DNA from 2 places in the Micromonospora rifamycinica genome. Region 1 is predicted to be linked to the other one. Evidence: riboswitches for the same ligand, from Rfam matches in the RefSeq annotation. Region 1 holds a riboswitch; the other holds the start of a gene.
The links. A riboswitch is a leader RNA that binds a small molecule or an ion and turns the genes downstream of it on or off. The one in region 1 is predicted to bind thiamine pyrophosphate.

Region 1 (7,006 bases):
GAACGGCACGATCGCGGCCGGCGGGTCGGTCAGCTTCGGCTTCCTCGCCGACGTCGCCGGCACCAACAACCGCCCCACCGGGTACGCCCTCAACGGCACCGCCTGCGCGCTCTCCTGACCGCCACCCGTGGTCCGTCGCCCGGGGGCGACGGACCACGGCACCGGCGGCCACGGTGCGGTCCGGCCGGACCGCGTACCGTCACCGCAGGTAGGCCGCGAGACCGAGCTGCTGGTTGCGCAGCGCGGTGGCCACCACGCCGGCGATCTGCCGGGCACCCGCCGTCTCGAAGTGGGTGTGGTCGGCGCAGAAGAACGCGCCGACCGCGCCCGAGTTGTAGTCGCCGTTGTTGGGGCAGAGCCGCAGCGTGTTGTAGAGCGTGTAGCTCAGCTTGTGCAGGTCGATGACGGGGACGTTGTTGGCCCGGCCCGCGTCGAACGTCTCGGTGAGGAAGCCCCGGTTGCCGACGGCGGTGCTGCCCGAGCAGGTGATCGCGGCGGCCGGGGTGAGGAAGACCGGGTACGCGCCGCGCTGCTGGGCCGCCCGGGCCATCACCCCGAGCAGCTCCTTGTAGCGGGCCGAGCCGACGTGCCGGTTGCAGGTGGTGCTGCCGTCGTTGATGCCGAACTGGATGAACAGGTAGTCGCCGGCCTTCATCCCGCCGTTGGCGTTCAGCATGGCCTGCCAGCGGGTCGAGTAGGTCTGCGGGCTGACCACGCACTCGCCGGCCGAGTTCATCGTGGTGGTGACGTTCGGGTCGTACAGCCAGGTCTGGATGCTGCGTCCGCCGACCGCGCTGTTCACCACCGTCGCGTTGCCGTTGAGGTACTGGCCGAACTGGTTGCCCCAGCCGACCGGGCAGACGCCGCTGGACGAGGGGTTGGCGACCGTGGAGTCGCCCGCCAGCCACACGGTGACCTTGGCCTGCGTCGAGGGGGTCGGGGTGGGCGTGGGCGTCCGGGTCGGGGTCGTCGTCGGCGTGGGCGTCGGGGTCAGGGTCGGCGTGGGGGTGGGGGTCGACGGGGTGGACGGTGGCGGGCAGGGCGTGGCGGTCGGCGTCGCCCCGGTGCAGGAGACCCCGTTGAGCGCGAACGCGGTGGGGACCGGGTTCGCGGTGGTCCACCCGCCGTTGAAGCCGAAGCTGACGCCGGCCCCGGTCGCGATGGCGGCGTTGTACCCGGCGTCCTTCGCGCTGACCGCCGTCCCGTTCTGGGTGACCGTCGCGTTCCACGCCTGGGTGACCTGCTGTCCGCTGGCGAAGGCCCAGGTGAGCGTCCAGCCGGAGACCGGGTCGCCGAGGTTGGTGATGGTGACGTCCGCCCCGAAGCCGCCCTGCCATTCGCTGGTGACCTTGTAGTCGACCCGGCAGCCGGCCGCCGCCGCCCCGGCACCGGCCGCGACCGCCACCCCGCCGGCGAGGACCGCCAGCGTGATCACGCCCAGTCCGGCGACCCGTCGTCGCGCTGCTCTCATGGTCCACTCCTCGTCGCTGGTGCCGGCCCGCCCCCAGCTGGACGGCTGCCGCGCCCGGCAACGAGGGCAGGGCCGGTGACGCACCCGGGGCAGGAAGAGATAATAATCGATACTACTCGATGCCGATCCGCGCACCGCGTCCCCTGATCAGCCACGACGGGTGGATCCGACGCACCGGGGTGGGTGCCGCCGGGCCGTGGGGCGGTCACGGTCGGCCGCCGGGCACCGGCACCGGCTCGTCTAGGGTGGTGCGGTGCTCTACTTCCTGATCGTCATCGCCGTGCTGCTGCTGGCGTACGCCGCCGTGCTGGTCAGCTTCGTCCGGCGCGGACGCAAGATCCCGCCGCAGGCGTACCTGGTGCTGGCCCTGCTCAACGGGCTCATCCTGGCGGCCGTGCTGGCCTGGGCCGTCGCCCGCTGACGCACCCGCCGACACACACCGGCCGCCACGCGCCGGCCACCGCCACACGCCGGCCCGCCACGCGCCGGCCACCCGCCACACGCCGGAGACCCGGCCACCCGCCACGCGTCGGGGGCTCACCCCGGCCACCGTCGGCCCGGGTGAGCCCCCGGCCCACACCATCCACCACCCCACGCAGGGTCAGTCGCCGTTCAGCACCACCGGGTCGTCATCGTCGTCGTCGATGTCGTCCTCGCCCCAGTTACGCCGGACGAACGGCAGGACCACCCAGAACGTCAGGAACCACAGGCCGGTGATCACGGTGAGCACCACGGCGATGCCGGTGTCGAGCACGAAGTCGGCGATCAGCAGGACCGCGCTCACCATGGCGACCAGCATGAAGGCCAGGCCGCCGGTCGCCATCCGGTGGGCGAAGCGGACCAGCTCCGGCTTGCGACCCTGGCGGAACAGCGCCCGGTGGAAGGCGACCGGCGAGATGATCATCGCGGTGGCCGCGGCGGCGGACAGCAACGCGAGAATGTAGACGTCCCTCTGGAACTCGCTCGTCCGGGTGAAGCCGTTGCTGAACGGGAGGGTCAGCAGGAAGGCGAAGAGGATCTGCACGCCGGTTTGGGCGACCCGCAGCTCCTGGAGCAGATCGGCGAAGTTGCGCTGCCAGCGCTGCTTCTCGGATTCCTTCGACACGCGCTACCTCCGGGTGAGACGTACGGCCGGCGGGGGCGTCCCCGTCGGCAGCAACGCCTGTGCCCCATCGATACCTGACCGAAACCGATTCACGATCCCCGCTCCGCAAGATCGTGCTCGATCCATGTCGTAGTGGCCTCCCTCCGCACGGATACCACTACTACCGGGATCGAGCACCACTACTACCGGGATCGAGCACAACTACCGGGATCGGGCACTACCGGGATCGGGCGTGACCCCGCTGTCCGGCAGAGGTCAGCCGGCCCCGCGCACCCGGGCCAGGATCGCCTCGGCCAGCGGCCCCGGGGCACGGTCGGGAATCCAGTGGCTGACCCCGGCCAGCACCACGAACCGGTAGTCCCCCGACACGTGCCGGGCGCAGGCCTGCGCGGCGGTACGCCCGACCGCCACGTCCCGGTCGCTCCACACGTAGCTGGTCGGCACCGGCACCGGGCCGACCTCCTTCAGGTCCCGCCCCGCCATCGCCCGGTACCAGTTCAGTGCCCCGGTCAGCGCGCCCGGCAGCAGCATCGGCCCGGCGTACCGGGCCACCCGGGCGGAATCGCCGACGCCCGCCAGCAACCGGCGCAGCACCGCCCCCCGCCAGGCCAGCAGCACCCTCTCCGCCAGGCCCGCCCGGCGGAACAACGCCATGTACGCCGAGCGCGCCCGCTGCGCCCGGTCGGCGGTCAGCGCGTACCCGAAGGCCGCCGGATGGGGCACCGAGACCGCGGTGAGGGTACGCACCCGCTCCGGGTGCCGGGCGGCCAGCGCCCAGGCGACGATCGCGCCCCAGTCGTGCCCCACCACGTGCGCGGCGTCGACGCCCAGCGCGTCCAGCACCGCCACCGCGTCGGCGACCAGCTCCGGCAGCCGGTACCCGGCCACCCCGGCGGGCCGGGCGTCGGGCGAGTAGCCCCGCTGGTCCGGGGCGTAGGTGCGCAGCCCGGCGGCGTGCAGGGCGGGCACCACCGCGTCCCACTCCCCGCCGTGCTGGGGGAAGCCGTGCAGCAGCACGACCGCGCCACCATCGGGGCCGCCCGCCCGAACGTCGAACGTCAGCCCCCGCGCCGGTACCCGCATGACCGGCAGCCTACCCAGCCCCGACGGTGCCGCACCCCGGGCGGACGCCCGCCGGTGGTCGGCGGACCCGGACGCCCGGCGGACCGGGACGAATGCCGGGAACCGTGGCCTGCTGGGTCGTCGCCGCAGGTCGGTGCTAGCGTCTGCCGAGACAACTTCACATCCGACAGGGGAGCGCACAGCGCTGAGAGTGCGGGCACCGCCCGCAGACCCTCGAACCTGATCTGGGTAATGCCAGCGCAGGGAGTTCGGTCGACCTCCAGCCGCGCCGCCGTCCGGCAGCAACCGGGCGCGGCGTGCGTCTTCTCCTGGTTCGCTCGCTGGACTGGGAGTACCGACATGCAGCACACCGACAGCAACCGGTGGCGCACCATCGACATCGTGGTCGCCGCCGTGATCGCCGTGGCCTTCGGCGTCATCTTCTGGGCCTGGGGCCTGGTCTGGAAGGCCGCCGACCCGGCGTTCGCCGCCGCACCGGCCAGCCAGGCGGTGATGTACGGCGTCTGGCTGGTCCCCGCGGTCCTCGGCGGCCTGGTGATCCGCAAGCCCGGGGCGGCCCTGTTCTGCGAGGCCGTCGCCGCCACCGTCTCCGCGCTGCTCGGCGCGGAGTGGGGCGGGGTCACCATCGTCCAGGGGCTGATCCAGGGGCTCGGCGCGGAGCTGGCCTTCGCCGCGTTCCGCTACCGGTCGTACCGGCTGCCGGTGGCGGTGCTGGCCGGCGCGCTGACCGGGCTGAGCGCCGCCCTGTTCGACTTCTTCGTCTGGAACGCGGAGTACGCGCTGACCAGCTACCGCCTGCCGTACGCGGCACTGACCGTGGTGAGCGCCGCCGTGGTCGCCGGGCTCGGCGGCTGGTACCTCACCCGCGCGCTGGCCGAGACCGGGGTGCTGGACCGCTTCCCCGCCGGGCGTGACCGCAGCCTGGTCTGACCCTCCCCTGGCGACCATGGAGGTGCCGGCGACGTGGCGAGTGTGAGGCTGGCCGGCTTCGGCTGGCGGCACGCCGGGCGGCGGGCCTGGGCGGTACGCGGGGTGGACCTGCGCGTCGACCACGGCGAACGGGTGCTGCTGCTCGGTCCCTCCGGGGCCGGCAAGAGCACCCTGCTGGCCGCGCTGGCCGGGCTGCTGCCGGCGGACTCCGGCGAGCAGGAGGGCACCGTCGAGGTCGACGGCCTCGATCCGGCCAAGGCCCGCGAGCGGGTCGGCACCGTGTTCCAGGACCCGCAGTCCCAGCTGGTGATGGCCCGCAGCGGCGACGACGTGGCGTTCGGCCTGGAGAACCGGGGGGTGCCCGGCGACGAGATCTGGCCCCGGGTGGACGAGGCGCTGCGCCGGGTCGGCTTCCCGTACCACCGGGACCGGCCCACCGCCGCGCTGTCCGGCGGCGAACAGCAGCGGCTCGCGCTGGCCGGCGTGCTGGCGCTGCGCCCCGGGCTGCTGCTGCTCGACGAGCCGACCGCCAACCTCGACCCGGCCGGCGCGGAGCTGGTCCGCCGGGCGGTGGCCGGCGCGCTGGACGCCGACACCACCCTGGTCCTGGTCGAACACCGGGTCGCCGACGCGCTCGCCCTGGTCGACCGGGTGGTGGTGCTGGCCCCCGGCGGCGGGGTCCGGGCCGACGGGCCACCGGAGGCGGTCTTCGCCGCCCACGGTGCCGCGCTCGCCGCCGACGGCGTCTGGGTGCCCGGCCACCCCACCGTGCCCCGGCGGGCCGCCGGGCCGCCGGGCGCGGAGCTGCTCACCGTCGACCGGCTCGGCCTGCCGCCCCGGCTGGCCCCCACCGACCTGGTGGTACGCGCCGGCGAGGCGCTCGCCGTCCGGGGCCCCAACGGGGCCGGCAAGTCCACCCTGGCCCTGCTGCTCGGCGGCCTGCTCCGCCCCGGCACCGGCCGGTCCACCGCCACCGCCGCGCTGGCCGGCGGGGACACCCGCACGCCCCCGCACCGGTGGCGGGCCGCGGCCCTGACCGGCCGGATCGGTTCGGTGTTCCAGGATCCGGAGCACCAGTTCGTCACCGGCACCGTCCGCGACGAGCTGGCCCTCGGCCCGCGCCGGACCGGCCGCCCGGAGACCGCCGTCCGGGCCACCGTCGACGGGTTGCTGGAGCGGCTGCGGCTGACCCGGCTCGCCGGGGCCAACCCGTACACCCTCTCCGGCGGGGAGGCCCGCCGGCTCAGCGTGGCGACCGCCCTGGCCACCGCGCCCCGGCTGCTGATCTGCGACGAACCCACCTTCGGCCAGGACCGCCGGACCTGGGGCGAGCTGGTCGACCTCTTCGCCGACCTGCGCGACGGCGGGCACGGCGTCGTCTGCGTCACCCACGACGTGGACTTCGTGGCCGCGCTCGCCGACCGGACGGTCACCCTGCACTCCGCCCGGGAGGGGTCGTGATCGGCCTCGGACCCGTCGCGACGCCCGGTGCGCCGCTGGCCCGGCGCAACCCGGTGGCGAAGCTGGCCGCCGGGCTGGTCTTCTCGTTCGTCCTGGTGGCCAGCCTCGATCCGGTGGCACCGGCGGTCGCGATCACCGTCGAGTTGGCGCTGCTGCCGCTGTTCGGCATCCGCTACCGGGTGCTGGCCCGCCGCGCCCTGCCGCTGCTGGCCGGCGCGGTCGGCGTCCTGGTCACGCTGGTCCTGTTCGCCGCCGACCGGTCCGGCCCGGTGCTGTGGGCGGCCGGGCCGCTGCTGGTCACCTCGGGGGTGCTGGTCACCGCGCTCGGCCTGGTGCTGCGGATGTTCGCGGTGGCCCTACCGGGCGTGATCGTCTTCGCCACCACGGATCCGACCGACCTGGCCGACGCGCTGGTCCAGAACGCGCGGGCACCGGCCCGGTTCGCGATCGGCGCGCTGGCCGCGTTCCGGCTGGTGCCGCTGCTCGGGCTGGAGTGGCAGATGTTGACCATGGCCCGCCGGGCCCGGGGGGTGGACGCCGGCCGCAACCCGCTGGCCCGGCTGCGGCTCTTCGTCTCGACGGCGTTCGCCCTACTGGTGGGCGCGATCCGGCGCGGCACCCGGCTGGCGGTGGCGATGGACGCCCGGGGCTTCGACGCCGGTTTCCCGCGCACGGTGGCCCGCCGGCAGGTGTTCGGCCCGGCCGACTGGCTGCTGATAGTGGGGGCCGCCGTGCTGGCCGGCGGGGCGCTCGCGGTGAGCGTGACGCTCGGCACCTTCCGCCCCCTGATCGGCTGACCGTCACGACGGCGGGCACCCCGGCGCACCAGCGGCGTCACGGCGGACCGGACACCGCTGGTGCTCCGGGGCGTGCACCGCGCACCGCTGGTGCGCCGGGCGTGCACCGCTCACCCGGCCCGTGGCCCGGTCAGCTCCGCCGGAAGGCGTACCGGCGGT
Region 2 (7,006 bases), 630 kb from region 1:
GGTCCTTCTCCCGTAGCACCACCCAGCGGACTCCACCCTGCACCGCCCCCGCGACCACGTTGACGAGGTCCGTCCGCGCCGCCCGTCGGTCGGTCAGCAGCAGCACCCCCGACGGCCGACTGTCACCCCGCCCTGACCCCGGACCCGTCCGTACCGTCCCGGTCACCAACCGACCCACCCCCCGACGGCACCCCCTCCGGCCTCTGCACCGACACCGACACCGACACCGGTGCCGACGCCAGTGCCAGTGCCAGTGCCAGTACAGAGATCTTGGAAGCAAGTGGCCCCCTGAGGGGCCGATTTCTTCCAAGATCTACTAGCCTCCGCCCCGGCCGCAGGCGCAGACGCGAGCACAGGCACAGGCTCAGGCGCGAGCACAGACGCAGACGCGAGCACAGGCACAGGCTCAGGCGCGAAAGCAGGCACAAGCGCAGGTGAGAGCGCAGGCACAGGCACAGGCGTAGACACAGCAGAGGGCGGGGACGCAGGCCCGGGCGGGCGGTGGGGGCAGAGGCGGGGGCGGCGGCGGTGGAGGAAGCAGGGGAAGGGGCAGGGGAGACGGTGGTGGCGGGGGCGGTTCACAGGTCCGGCCGTCCGTCGTCGGGAGTGGAGGCGAGGGCGTGGAAGCGGCGGGGAATCCGACCGGCGGTGTACGCGAGCCGCCCGGCCCGGACGGCGTACCGCATGGCGGTGGCCATCGCCGTCGGGTCGGCGGCCCGGGTGACGGCGCTGGCCAGCAGCACCCCGTCGCAGCCCAGCTCCATGGCGAGCGCCGCGTCGGAGGCGGTGCCGATCCCGGCGTCGAGGATCACCGGCACGTCGACGCTCTGCCGGATCAGCCGGATGTGGTGCGGGTTGGTCACGCCCAGCCCGGAGCCGATCGGGGCACCGGCCGGCATCACCGCCGCGCAGCCGATGTCGGCCAGCCGGCGGGCCAGCACCGGGTCGTCGGAGGTGTACGGCAGCACGACGAAGCCGTCGGCGACGAGTTCCTCGGCCGCCCGCAGCAGCTCCACCCCGTCGGGGAGCAGGGTGCGTTCGTCGCCGATCACCTCCAGCTTGACCCAGTCGGTGTCGAACGCCTCCCGGGCCAGCCGGGCCACCTTCACCGCGTCGGCGGCGGTGTAGCAGCCGGCGGTGTTGGGCAGCAGCCGTACCGCACACCGGTCGAGCAGGTCGAGCAGTCCCCCGGCGGTGCCGGGCGCGGTGTCGACCCGGCGCAGGGCCAGGGTGACCAGTCCGGTGTCGGAGGCCCGGATCGCCTGCTCCAGCACGTGCAGGTTGGCCGCGCCGCCGGTGCCGAGGATGAGCCGCGAGGTGAAGGTCTGCCCGGCGATGGTGAGGGGCATCCCGGTCACCCGCCCTGCGCGGCGCTGAGCACCTCGACCCGGTCACCGTCGCGCAGCAGGGTCGCCGGCCAGCCGCCCCGGGGGACCACCTCGCCGTTGACCGCGACGGCGAGCCCGCGGCGTTGCTCGGTGACCGTGGCGACCAGGTCCGCGACGGTCGCGCCGCCGGTCAGTTCACGGCCGACGCCGTTGACGATCAGTCGCACGTGTCCTCCTCAGTGGAACCGGTCGGCGGTGAAGGGGGTGAGCAGCGGGTCCGGCCGGCCGGTGACGATCAGCTCGGTGATCAGGTCGGCGGTGACCGGGGTGAGCACGATGCCGTGCCGGTGGTGGCCGGTGGCGGCGAGCACGCCGGGCCGGCCGGGCAGTGGCCCGAGGACCGGCGCGTTGTCCGGGGTGCCGGGCCGCAGCCCGGCGGTCGCCTCGACCAGCTCGTACTCGGCGAGTTCGGGGACCAGGTCGACGGCGGCCCGGAGCAGCCGCAGCACCGCCCCGGTGGTCACTTCGGTGTCGGCGCGCTCCTCCACGGTCGCCCCGACCACCACCTCGCCGCTGTCCCGGGGGACCAGGTAGACCGCCTCGCCGTCGGCGTACCCCCGGATGACGTGCCGGAAGCACGGCGGGCGGTGGTCGGGCGCGCGCAGCCGCAGCACCTGGCCCTTGACCGGGCGGACCGGCAGCCCGGTCAGCGCGGCGGCGCCGCACCCGGCGGCGACCACGACGACCGGCGCGGTCAGGTCGGCCAGCCGGGTCACCGCGCCGGGGAGCAGGGTCACGCCGGCCCGTTCGGCGGCGACCCGCAGCGCGGCGACCAGCCGGCGCGGGTCGACCTGGTGGTCGCCGGGGGCGACCGCCCCGCCGCGCAGCCGGGGGGTCAGCGCCGGCTCGCGGTCCCGCAGCTGCGACGGGCGCAGCGCGCTGATCGGCAGTCCCAACCCCTGCTGGTACGTCCAGAGTCGGCGCGCCTCGGCCAGGTCGTCCCCGGTCAGCCCGACGACCAGGGTTCCGTCGGTGCGGTGGCCGAAGCCGGTGCCGGCGACGGCGGTGAGGTCGGCGGCGAAGCCCGGCCAGCGGGCGGCCGAGTCGACGAGCAGCCCGGTCAGCTCCCGTTCCCCGAAGTAGGCCTCGGCGACCGGGGCGAGCATGCCGGCGGCGACCCGCGACGCACCGGAGCCGGGGGCCGGATCGTGCACGACCACCCGCAGGCCACGGGCGGCGCAGCGCCAGGCGATCGCCAACCCGACCGGTCCCGCCCCGACCACGGCGACGTCCGGCCCGGTCAGCATGTCAGCGCCGCGATCAGCCCGGCGGTGGCCCGGCCCGGGTCGGCGACGGTGGAGAGCGCCCCGACCACGGCCACCCCGTACGCCCCGGCGGCCCGCAGCGCCGGCACCGTCGCGGCGGTGACCCCGCCGATGGCGATCACCGGCACGGTGACGGCCTCGGCGACGGCGCGTACCCCGGCAGGGCCGATCGGGTCGGGCAGGCCGGTCTTGGTGGTGGTCCGGTGGCACGGGCCGACGCCCAGGTAGCTGGCCCCGGCGGCCACCGCCCGGGCCGCGCCGCCGGGTTCCCGGGCGGTCGCGCCGAGCACGGCGTCGACGCCGAGGACCCGGCGGGCCGCCGCCACGGGCAGGTCGTCCGCGCCGACGTGGCCGCCGTCGGCGTCCACCGCGAGGGCCACGTGCAGCCGGTCGTTGACCAGGCAGGTGGCCCGGTAGGGCAGGCAGAGGGCGCGGACCCGGCGGGCCAGGTCGTAGGCCTGCCGGTCGGTGGTCCCGTCGGTGACCCGGACCTGGACGACCAGCTCGGCGCGGGCCACCGGGAGGGCGGCCCGGACGACGGCGAGCGGGTCGCACCCGGGTCGGGTGTCGGTGATCAGGTGCAGTCGGCCGAGGGACGGCACGGCAACTCTCCTCCCTGCGCCGGCATTATCCGGATCAGGTTCGACGGTCGGGGGCTCTCAGCCCCCCTCTCAGCCCGGTGTACCGGGCTCCCGTGGGTCACGTGTCTGTGACCGTACGACAGATCCGCTGATCCGCCAAGGGGTGTTAGATTGATCCAAGCCTATCGATGACTGTCTTTTGCCCCCTCTCTCCACATAAGCCGGAAAGGTGAGTCGACGATACCGAATCGTTACATGCTCATGCCTTGCCGGAAACCAATCCAGCGGCGCTAATTTGTTCAACCGATCGACATTATTCCGGTGCGCGGCCTCGACGAGGCCGGCACCTGATCGCCACCGATGCGGACCTCGGCGGGCCCGCACCCATCCGACCGGGGACGGTCTGCGGCGAGTCGTCCCCATGCCCCCACCACTGTCCAGCACGGACAAAAGGAGCATGGAGTGTCTCCATCCCGCCATCGCCGCGCACGTCGCGGCCCACTGGGCGCCGGTCTACTGGCCCTCTCCCTACTCGCCAGCGGTCTGATCGGCGGCACCCCCGCCCAGGCCGCTCCCGTCGCGGCGGCCCGGCCACAGGCCGCCCCGGCACCGGCGGCGGCAGCCGCCGAACCGTTCTCCGTCCTGGTCTTCTCCAAGACCGCCGGCTTCCGGCACGACGCCATCCCGGCCGGCATCGCCGCGATCCAGAAGCTCGGCACCGACAACGGGTTCACCGTCGACACCACCGAGGACGGGGCCGCCTTCAACGACACCAACCTGGCCAAGTACCAGGCGGTGATCTGGCTCTCCACCACCGGTGACGTCCTCGACGCCACCCAGCAGGCCGCGTTCGAGCGCTACATCAAGGCCGGCGGCGGCTACGCCGGCGTGCACGCCGCCTCGGACACCGAGTACGACTGGGCCTGGTACGGCAACCTGGTCGGCGCGTACTTCTCCGGCCACCCGGCCAACCAGCAGGCCACCGTCAAGGTCGAGGACCACGCGCACCCGTCCACCGCCGACCTGCCGGACCGCTGGTCCCGCTTCGACGAGTGGTACAACTTCCGCACCAACCCGCGCTCCAAGGTGCACGTGCTGGCCAGCCTGGACGAGAAGTCCTACAGCCCGGGCGCCGGCGCGATGGGCGCCGACCACCCCACCGCCTGGTGCCAGGACTACGACGGCGGCCGGTCCTGGTACACCGGCGGCGGCCACACCCAGGCGTCGTACACCGAGCCGGAGTTCCTCAGCCACCTGCTCGGCGGCATCCGTACCGCGGCCGGGGTGGAGAACGCCGACTGCGGCGCCTCCAAGACCGCGAACTTCGAGAAGGTCACCCTCGACAGCAACACCAACAACCCGATGGAGCTGGACATCGCTCCGGACGGCCGGGTGTTCTACGCCGAGCGCGACGGCCGGGTGCAGATCGTGAAGCCGGACACCGGCAACACGGTCACCGCCGTCCGGCTGGACGTCTTCACCGGCAACGAGGACGGCCTGCTCGGGTTGCGCCTCGACCCGGACTTCGCCACCAACAAGTGGATCTACCTGTACTACGCACCGGCCGGTGGCGCCCCGCGCAACTACCTGTCCCGGTTCACCGTCAACGGTGACACCATCGACAAGGCCACCGAGAAGGTCGTCCTGCAGGTCGACACGCAGCGCAACACCTGCTGCCACGCCGGCGGCAGCATGACCTTCGACTCGCAGGGCAACCTCTACCTGGCCACCGGCGACAACACCAACCCGTTCGAGTCGAGCGCCTTCACGCCGATCGACGAGCGGGCCGGCCGGCAGGACTACGACGCGCAGCGCAGCGCCGGCAACACCAACGACCTGCGCGGCAAGGTGATCCGGATCCACCCGGAGGACGACGGCACCTACACCGTCCCGGCGGGCAACCTGTTCGCCCCGGGCACCGCGAAGACCCGCCCCGAGATCTTCGGTATGGGCTTCCGCAACCCGTTCCGGATCGGCGTCGACCAGAAGACCGACACCCTCTACGTCGCCGACTACGGCCCGGACGCCTCGGCGGCCAACCCGAACCGGGGCCCCGAGGGCCTGGTGGAGTGGAACATCGTCGCCACGGCCGGCAACTACGGCTGGCCGTACTGCGTCGGCAACAACCGGGCGTACAACGACTACACCTTCCCGTCCGGGCCGAGCGGGGCGAAGTTCGACTGCGCCGCACCGGTCAACGACTCGCCCAACAACACCGGCCTGACCAACCTCCCGCCGGTCGTCCCGGCGACCGTGGACTACGGCTACGCCGGCGACCCGCGCTTCCCCGAGATCGGTGGCGGTGGCGCCCCGATGGGCGGCCCGGTCTACCGCTACGACGCCGACAGCAACTCCACCCGCAAGTGGCCGGCGTACTACGACGGCAAGGCGCTGCTCGGCGAGTGGAACCAGTCGAAGATGTACACGATGCAGGTCAGCCAGGACGGCAAGACGCTGATCGACATCAACCAGCTGCTCACCGGCATGCCGATGATCCGCCCGATGGACTTCGAGTTCGGCCCGGACGGCGCGCTCTACATGATCGAGTGGGGCACCGGCTTCGGCGGCAACAACGACGACTCCGGGGTCTACCGGATCGACTACACCGCCGGTGACCGCGCCCCGATCGCCGAGGCCAGCGCCGACCCCACCTCCGGGGCCGCGCCCCTGACCGTGAAGTTCTCCAGCGCCGGGTCGCGTGACCCGGACGGCGGCACGCTGACCTACGCGTGGAAGTTCGGCGACGGGCAGACCTCCACCGAGGCGAACCCCACCCACACCTACACCACGGCCGGCGACTACACCGCGCAGCTCACCGTCACCAACCCCAAGGGCCGGACCGCCGTGGCGAACGTGCCGGTGACGGTCGGCAACACCGCCCCGACGGTGACCATCGAGTTCCCGCCCAGCGGCGGTTTCTTCGACTGGGGTGACCAGGTCAAGTACACGATCAAGGTGACCGACCCGGAGGACGGCACCGTCGACTGTGACCGGGTGCAGCTGCAGGTGCTGCTCGGCCACGACGAGCACGCCCACCCGCTGGAGCAGCACACCGGCTGCACCGGCACCGTGCAGACCTCGCTGGCGTCCGGGCACGGCGCGGAGGCCAACGTCTTCGCGGTCTTCGAGGCCACCTACACCGACGACGGCGGCACCGGCGGCGCCGGCCCGCTGACCGGTCGGGCGATCGAGATCCTCCAGCCCAAGCGCAAGCAGGCCGAGTACTACACGGCCACCGGGCGGGCCCCGGGCAGCACCGGCGGCGGTGACCCGGGCGTGCAGAAGGAGACCACCACCGACCCCGCCGGTGGCGGCCAGAACATCGGCTTCATCGAGGACGGCGACTGGTGGTCGCTCGTCCCGGCCAACCTGACCGGGGTCGAGCAGATCCGGTTCCGGGTGGCCTCCGAGGCCCAGGGCGGCCGGATCGACGTGCACGCCGGTGCCGTCGACGGTCCGGTGGTGGCCACCGCCACCGTGCCGAGCACTGGTGGCTGGCAGCAGTTCGTCGACGTGACCGCGCCGGTGACGGCCGGTGCGGAGGGTGCGCTGTACTTCGTCGCCAAGGACCCGGCCGGTGGCACCGGTTCGCTGTTCAACGTCAACTGGATGGACTTCATCGGACGGGGCGTGACCGACAACGCGCCGCCGCAGGTGACGGCCACCGCCACCCCGGCGACCGGCACCGCGCCGGTCACCGTGACCTTCACCGGCACGGCCACCGACACCGAGGGTGACACTCCGCTGACGTACGCCTGGGACTTCGGTGACG

Region 2: another riboswitch for thiamine pyrophosphate. It lies ahead of GA0070623_RS22250 (thiamine phosphate synthase); the one in region 1 lies ahead of GA0070623_RS25130 (ECF transporter S component).

Annotation. Positions count from the first base shown of each region.
Region 1 is NZ_LT607752.1:5,925,034-5,932,039, reverse strand. It holds gene GA0070623_RS25150 (cellulose binding domain-containing protein) at 1-118, shown strand, start outside; gene GA0070623_RS31180 (cellulose binding domain-containing protein) at 200-1,471, opposite strand; gene GA0070623_RS30465 (hypothetical protein) at 1,725-1,892, shown strand; gene GA0070623_RS25140 (DUF6328 family protein) at 2,073-2,576, opposite strand; gene GA0070623_RS25135 (alpha/beta fold hydrolase) at 2,832-3,659, opposite strand; TPP riboswitch at 3,818-3,923, shown strand; gene GA0070623_RS25130 (ECF transporter S component) at 3,999-4,589, shown strand; gene GA0070623_RS25125 (ABC transporter ATP-binding protein) at 4,623-6,050, shown strand; gene GA0070623_RS25120 (energy-coupling factor transporter transmembrane component T family protein) at 6,047-6,847, shown strand; gene GA0070623_RS25115 (hypothetical protein) at 6,978-7,006, opposite strand, start outside.
Region 2 is NZ_LT607752.1:5,291,193-5,298,198, reverse strand. It holds partial or broken gene GA0070623_RS31705 (thiamine phosphate synthase) at 1-52, opposite strand, end outside; gene GA0070623_RS22265 (thiazole synthase) at 579-1,349, opposite strand; gene thiS (sulfur carrier protein ThiS) at 1,355-1,555, opposite strand; gene thiO (glycine oxidase ThiO) at 1,565-2,635, opposite strand; gene GA0070623_RS22250 (thiamine phosphate synthase) at 2,629-3,255, opposite strand; TPP riboswitch at 3,250-3,359, opposite strand; gene GA0070623_RS22245 (ThuA domain-containing protein) at 3,697-7,006, shown strand, end outside.